Sediminicoccus rosea: one gene and its partner. The protein of the gene in region 1 interacts with the protein of each later gene in a pairwise test. Links are inferred from orthologs where the notes say so. Each region holds a gene or a part of one and is shown on either strand. Other genes may lie near its edges. The genes, in order: murG and R9Z33_RS02285.

What was found.
Region 2: the proteins of murG (region 1) and R9Z33_RS02285 interact in binary tests that used the Escherichia coli proteins (3 or more experiments, as listed by UniProt). The link is inferred for Sediminicoccus rosea from one-to-one orthologs.

The regions. Positions count from the first base shown.
Region 1 is NZ_CP137852.1:4,204,649-4,207,731, forward strand. Bases 309-3,083 are described here. They hold murG (undecaprenyldiphospho-muramoylpentapeptide beta-N-acetylglucosaminyltransferase), read left to right. Parts: upstream 309-1,025; coding sequence 1,026-2,141; downstream 2,142-3,083. Other genes in these bases: R9Z33_RS20220 (FtsW/RodA/SpoVE family cell cycle protein), read left to right, coding at 309-1,014; murC (UDP-N-acetylmuramate--L-alanine ligase), read left to right, coding at 2,141-3,083. Outside these bases: more of R9Z33_RS20220, read left to right, coding at 1-308. UniProt on the Escherichia coli protein: Cell wall formation. Catalyzes the transfer of a GlcNAc subunit on undecaprenyl-pyrophosphoryl-MurNAc-pentapeptide (lipid intermediate I) to form undecaprenyl-pyrophosphoryl-MurNAc-(pentapeptide)GlcNAc (lipid intermediate II).
Region 2 is NZ_CP137852.1:476,679-479,982, forward strand. Bases 109-3,104 are described here. They hold R9Z33_RS02285 (TrmH family RNA methyltransferase), read left to right. Parts: upstream 109-1,216; coding sequence 1,217-1,993; downstream 1,994-3,104. Other genes in these bases: R9Z33_RS02275 (cytochrome P450), read left to right, coding at 109-191; R9Z33_RS02280 (Ldh family oxidoreductase), read left to right, coding at 211-1,224; R9Z33_RS02290 (ABC transporter permease), read left to right, coding at 2,010-3,104. Also shown: more of R9Z33_RS02275, read left to right, coding at 1-108; more of R9Z33_RS02290, read left to right, coding at 3,105-3,155; R9Z33_RS02295 (ABC transporter ATP-binding protein), read left to right, coding at 3,155-3,304.

The DNA of each region.
Region 1 (3,083 bases):
CGCATCGGCGCCGCCTCCCGCCACATGTTCCTGGAACGGCAGGTCTTCTACTCGACGCTGGCCGTGATCGTCATGGTCGGCTGCTCGCTGCTCACGCCGCGCTGGGTGCTGCGCTTCGCCATGCTGGGCGCGCTGGGCGCGCTGGCGCTGACGGCGCTGACGCTGGTGGCCGGAACCGAGATCAAGGGCGCGCGCCGCTGGCTCTCGCTGCCGGGCATGTCCCTGCAGCCTTCGGAATTCCTCAAGCCCTGCCTCGCCGTGGTCTGCGCCTGGCTGATGGCGGAGGGCAAGCGCTCGCGCCGCTTCCCGGGGCTGATCCTCGCCTTCATCCTGATCGGCATCGTCGCCGTGCTGCTCAAGCAGCAGCCCGATATCGGCATGCTCGCCGTCATCGTCGCGGTCTTCCTCGCGCAGGTCTTCGTCTCGGGCATCAACCTGATGTGGGTGGTGGCCGGCGCTGGCGGCGTGGCCGGCCTCGCCGTGCTGGCCTTCATGCTGCACGGCCATGTCCGCTCGCGCGTGCAGCGCTTCCTCGACCCCGAGGCGGGCGACAATTTCCAGATCCGCATGTCGCTGGAGGCCTTCGGCAATGGCGGGCTCTTCGGCCGCGGCCCGGGCGAGGGCCGCGTGAAGGACGCCCTGCCCGACGCCCATGCCGACTTCGTCTTCCCCGTGGCGGCCGAGGAATTCGGCCTGATCGCCTGCCTCATCATCCTCGCCATCTTCGCCTTCGTGGTGATCCGCGGCCTGGTGCGCCTGATGCATGAGCGCGACATCTTCGTGGCGCTGGCGGCCACCGGCCTGCTCGTGCAGTTCGGGCTGCAGGCCTTCATCAACATGGGCTCCTCGCTGCACCTGATCCCGACCAAGGGGATGACGCTGCCCTTCGTCAGCTATGGCGGCTCCTCCTCCATCGCGCTCGCCATCGGCATGGGATTCCTGCTGGCGCTGACGCGCCGGCGCAGCGCAAGGGCGGAGGAGTCCCAGCCCTTCGCCCAGCCCGTGCCGACATGAGGGGCCCGGCCATGCGCCCCATCGCCATCGCCGCCGGGGGCACCGGCGGACACCTGTTTCCGGCGGAGGCGCTGGCCGCCGAGCTTTCCGCGCGCGGCGAGCGCATCGTCCTCTTCACCGATGCGCGCTCGGCCGCCTTTGACAGCCCGGCCTTCGCCAATGCCGAGCGCTTCGTGCTGAAGGGCGAGGGCATCGCCGGCCGCAGCCCGCTGCGCGCGGCGAAGGGCGCGGCGCTGCTGGCCTCCGGCATGCTGACGGCGCGGCGGCTGCTGAAGCGGCTCGATGCCGCGGCCGTGGTGGGCTTCGGCGGCTATCCGGCGATTCCGCCCGCGCTGGCCGCCCTCAGCCTCGGCAAGCGGCGTCCGGCCCTGATCCTGCATGAACAGAACGCCGTGCTGGGCCGCGCCAACCGTGCGCTCGCGACGCGCGCCGAGCTTCTGGCGCTGGCCTATGAGGAGACGGCCCGCGTGCCCGAGGGCGCGCGCACGCGCTGGGTCGGCAATCCAGTGCGCCCCGCGCTCGCCGCGCTGGCCGGCGGCGGCTATCCGCCGGCGGATGGGCCGCTCAGGCTGCTGGTCACGGGCGGTTCGCTCGGCGCGCGCGTCTTCGCCGACCTCGTGCCCGCCGCCATCGCCGCCCTGCCCGAGGCGATCCGCGCCCGGCTGCTCATCGCGCAGCAATGCCGCGTCGAGGATCTGGAGCGCGTGCGCGCCGCCTATTCCGAGACGGGCATCCCGGTGGAGCTTTCGCCGTTCTTCCCGGACATCGCCGGCCGGCTCGCGGGCGCGCATCTGGTGATCGCGCGCGCCGGCGCCTCGACCGTGGCGGAGATCGCCTGCGCCGGGCGGCCCTCGCTGCTGGTGCCGCTGCCCTCCGCGATCGACAACCACCAGGTGGCCAATGCGCGGGCGCTGGAGGCGGCCGGGGCAGCCCTGGTGCTGCCCCAGGCGACGACGAATCCGGCGCGGCTGACCCAATTGCTGGCGGAATGGCTGGGCTCGCCCGAGAGGCTTGCCGAAGCGGCCCGGCATGCGGCATCCCTCGCGCGCCCCCAGGCGGCGCGGGAGCTGGCGGACCTCGTTCTCGCCCACGCCGCCCGAACCCAAGCCCTCCAGGAATCCCGCTGATGCGCGCGCTGCCACTTTCCATCGGGACCATCCACTTCGTGGGCATTGGCGGCATCGGCATGTCGGGCATCGCCGAGGTGCTGCACAACCTCGGCTACGCGGTGCAGGGCAGCGACATCGCCGAGGGCTATAACGTGACCCGCCTGCGCGAGGCCGGGATTCCGGTGATGGTGGGCCACGCCGCCGAGAACCTGCGCAACGCCCAGGTCGTCGTCGTCAGCACGGCGGTGAAGAAGGACAATCCCGAGGTCCAGGCCGCGCGGCGCCGCCTGCTGCCGGTGGTGCGCCGCGCCGAGATGCTGGCCGAGCTCATGCGCCTGAAATGGGGCATCGCGGTCGGCGGCACGCATGGCAAGACGACGACGACGAGCCTGATCGCCTGCGTGCTGGAGCAGGCGCGGCTCGATCCCACCGTCATCAATGGCGGCATCATCAATGCCTACGGCACCAACACCCGCATGGGCACGGGCGAGTGGATGGTGGTCGAGGCCGATGAGTCCGACGGCAGCTTCCTCCGCCTGCCCAGCACCGTCGCCGTCGTCACCAACATGGATGCCGAGCACCTGGACCATTGGGGCACGGAGGAGGCGATGCGCGAGGGCTACGCGCAGTTCGTCGGCAACATCCCCTTCTACGGCTTCGCCGTGCTCTGCGCCGACCATCCGGCCGTGCAGGCGATGATCCCCAAGCTCGATCGGCGCCTCGTGACGTATGGCTTCTCGCCCCAGGCCGATGTGCGGGCCGAGAAGGTGCTGACCAACCGCATGGGCGCCAGCTTCGAGGTCACGGTGCAGGACCGCGTGACCGGCCGCGCGCGCACCATGCAGCCCTTCCGCCTGCCCATGCTCGGCCAGCACAATGTGCAGAACGCGCTGGCGGCCATCGCCATCGGCGTCGAGATGGATGTGCCGGAGGATGTGATCCGCGCGGCACTCGCCGGCT
Region 2 (3,304 bases), 3.7 Mb from region 1 along the record:
TCGGCCCGCGGCAATGCGTGGGCGAGGCCTTCGCGATGCGGGCCGCGATGCAGGCGATCGCCACCCTGGCCCGCCGCTTCCGGCTGCGCCCGCTGCCCGGGCCGGCCGTGGTGCCCACCGCGGGGCTGACGCTCACCCTGGCCGAACGGCTGCCCATGCGGCTGGAGCGGCGCGATTGCCCCGGGGGCTGATCCGCGCTTCAACCGCGGCATGAGCGACACGCCCCGCCTTTCCCTCGCCGAAGCCCGTGCCCTGGCCGCCGCCGCGCTGGCCGCCGCCGGCGCCAATCCGGAAATGGCGGCGCTGACCGCCGCGGCCCTGGCCGATGCCGAGGCGGAAGGGCAGGGCGGGCACGGCCTCTCGCGCGTCGCCATGTATGTGGGCTTCCTCCGCGAGGGGCGCGCCGATGGCGCGGCCGTGCCACGCGTGACCCATGCGCGGGGCGGCGCGGCGCTGGTGGATGCGGGCAACGGGCTCGCCTATCCCGCGCTGCACCTGGCGGAGGCCGAGGCGGCGCGGCGCGCGGCCGAGCACGGCGTCGCCTTCATCGCTGTCACCAACAGCCACCATGCGGGCGCCATGGCCCTGCCGGTCCGGCGCCTCGCCCGCCAGGGGCTGGTGGCGCTGGCCTTCACCAATTCGCCCTATGCCATGCCGGTGCCGGGCGGCAGGCGCCCGCTGCTGGGCACCAACCCGGTCGCCGCCGCCTTCCCGCGCCGGAATGCGGCGCCGATGGTGGTGGACCTCGCCCTCTCGGAAGTCGCGCGCGGCAAGATCATGGTCGCCGCCAAGGAAGGCCGGCCCATCCCGGAGGGCTGGGCGCTCGATGCCGAAGGCCGCCCCACCACCGACGCCAAGGCCGCGCTGGACGGCGCCATGCTCGCCATGGGCGGCACCAAGGGCGCGGCGCTCGCGCTCGTGGTCGAGGTGCTGTGCGTGGCGCTGGGGGGCGCCGCCTTCGGCTTCGAGGCGGACAGCTTCTTCGCCCCCTCGCCCAACCCGCCGCGGCTCGGGCATGCCATCCTGGCGGTGGACCCGGGCGCGCTGTCCGGCAACGACGCCTTCCTGGACCGCATGGAAGCCCTGGTCACCGCCATGCTGGGCGATGAGGGCGTCCGCCTGCCCGGCGCGCGGCGGGATGGGCTTGCCGCCCGCGCGGAGGCCGAGGGCATCGCCGTGCCCCCGGCCCTGCTGGCGCAGCTCAAGGCCATGGCGGATGTCTGAATTCCGCGGCGGCTACGGCCCCTCCAGCTTCCCACCCCCGCCGCGCCGGCCGGAGCCGCAGCGCATCTGTGGGGTGAATGCGGTGCGGGCCCTGTTCCTCCGGCGGCCCGAGGCGGTGCAGCGCCTGCACTACCTGGCCGAGCGCCGGCCGGTGGCGGGCCCGCTCTGCCGCTACCTCGCGCGGCACAAGAAGGCCTATCGCGAGGTGCTGGAGGATGAACTGGCGCGCATCGCGGGCACCGAGCACCATGGCGGCATCGTCGCCATCGCCGATCCGCGCAGGGCGCTGCCGATCCCCACGCCGCCGCCGCCTGTGCTCTTCGCCGCGCCCGTGCTGCTGGTGCTGGATGGCATCGGCAACCCGCACAATCTCGGCGCCATCGCCCGCGCGGCGGCCTTCTTCAACGCCAAGGCGCTGCTGCTCTCGGGCGATTCGCGCCAGGCCGACCTCTCGGACGCCGCCTTCCGCACCTCGGAGGGCGCGCTGGAGCATCTGGCGGTGTTCCGCGCGGAGGATCTGGGCAGCACGCTGCGCCGGTTTTCCGGGCAATGGCATGTGGTGGGCGCGGTCGCCTCGGGCGGGCTGCCGCCGGCCCGGATCGCGCGGACCAAGCCCATCGCGCTGGTCATGGGCGCGGAGGAGACGGGTCTCTCGCCCGACATCCTGGCCTGCTGCGCCGAGCGGGTGACGCTGCCGGGCTCGGGCCTCGTCGAGAGTCTCAATGTTGCGGCAGCCACGGCCGTGCTGCTGCATGCGTTGCAAGGCTGACATCCGGGGAAAGTCCTTGAAGCCCCACACGCGGGACGTGCATGGTCCCGGCCAGATGCCAAGCGCCCCCTTCCAGGCCGAGACCGAGGCCGGCCGTCTCGTCCTGCGCTTCAGCGGCACGCTCGACACCGCCGCAGCCGCTTCCGGCTGGGACGAGGCGCACCGTGCCACCAAGGCCGGTGCGCCGGTCACGCTGGATGCGGCGGGGGTGACGCAGCTTGATTCCGGCGGGGCGGCCCTGCTGGTTTCGCTCGCGCGGCGGGCGGGCGAGGCGGAGTGGCGCGAACCCGAGGAGGCCAATCCGCGCGCCGCGCTCGAGCGCTTCCGCAAGGCCATCCCGCCCGAGCCACCGCCGCCGCCGCCCCGGCCCTTCCGCCCGCTGACCGCCATCGGCGCCGCGACGCTGGACAAGCTGCGCGGCATGGCCGGCCGCATGGTCTTCCTGGGGGAGACGGTGCTTGCCTCCGCGCGGCTCATCCCGCGCCCCTGGCGGCTGCGCTGGGCCGAGGTGCTGCGCCACCTGGATGAGGCGGGCACGCGCGCCTTTCCGCTCTGCATCCTGCTCGGCACGCTGATCGGCGTGATCCTGGCCTTCCAATCCTCGGTGCCGATGCGGCAATTCGGCGCGGAGATCTTCATCCCGCAGCTCGTCGGCATCTCGCTGACCCGCGAGCTGGGGCCCCTGCTCGCCTCCATCATCCTGGCCGGACGCACCGGCTCCGCCTATGCGGCCGAGCTCGGCACCATGCGCGTGAACGAGGAGGTGGACGCGCTGAAGATCATGGGCCTCGACCCCGTGGCCTGGCTGGTCGTGCCGCGCATCCTGGCCTCCACCCTCGTCATGCCGGCGCTGGCCATGGTGATGAACGTCACCGGCATCATCGGCATGATGATCGTGATGGCGGCGCTGGGCTTCCCGCCCGTGGCGGTGCTGAACCAGCTGGAGCAATGGCTCTCGCTGCAGGACCTGGCCGGCGGCCTGGGCAAGGCCGCCATCTTCGGCCTGGCGATCGGCTATATCGGCTGCCAGGCGGGGCTTTCGGCCGGCCGGGGCCCGCGCGCGGTGGGCGATGCCGCGACCTCGGCCGTGGTGGGCGGCATCGTGGCCCTGGTGGTGCTGGACGGCATCTTCGCCATCCTCTTCTTCCGGCTGGGCTGGTGATGGTGGAGACCCCGAATGCGCCGGCGGTGCTGAAGGCCGAGGGCGTCGCCATGCGCTTCGGCGCGCGCACCATCTTCAAGGACGTGACCTTCGAGGTCCGCCGCGGCGAGGTCTTCGTCATCCTGGGCGGCTCGGGCTGCGGCAAATCC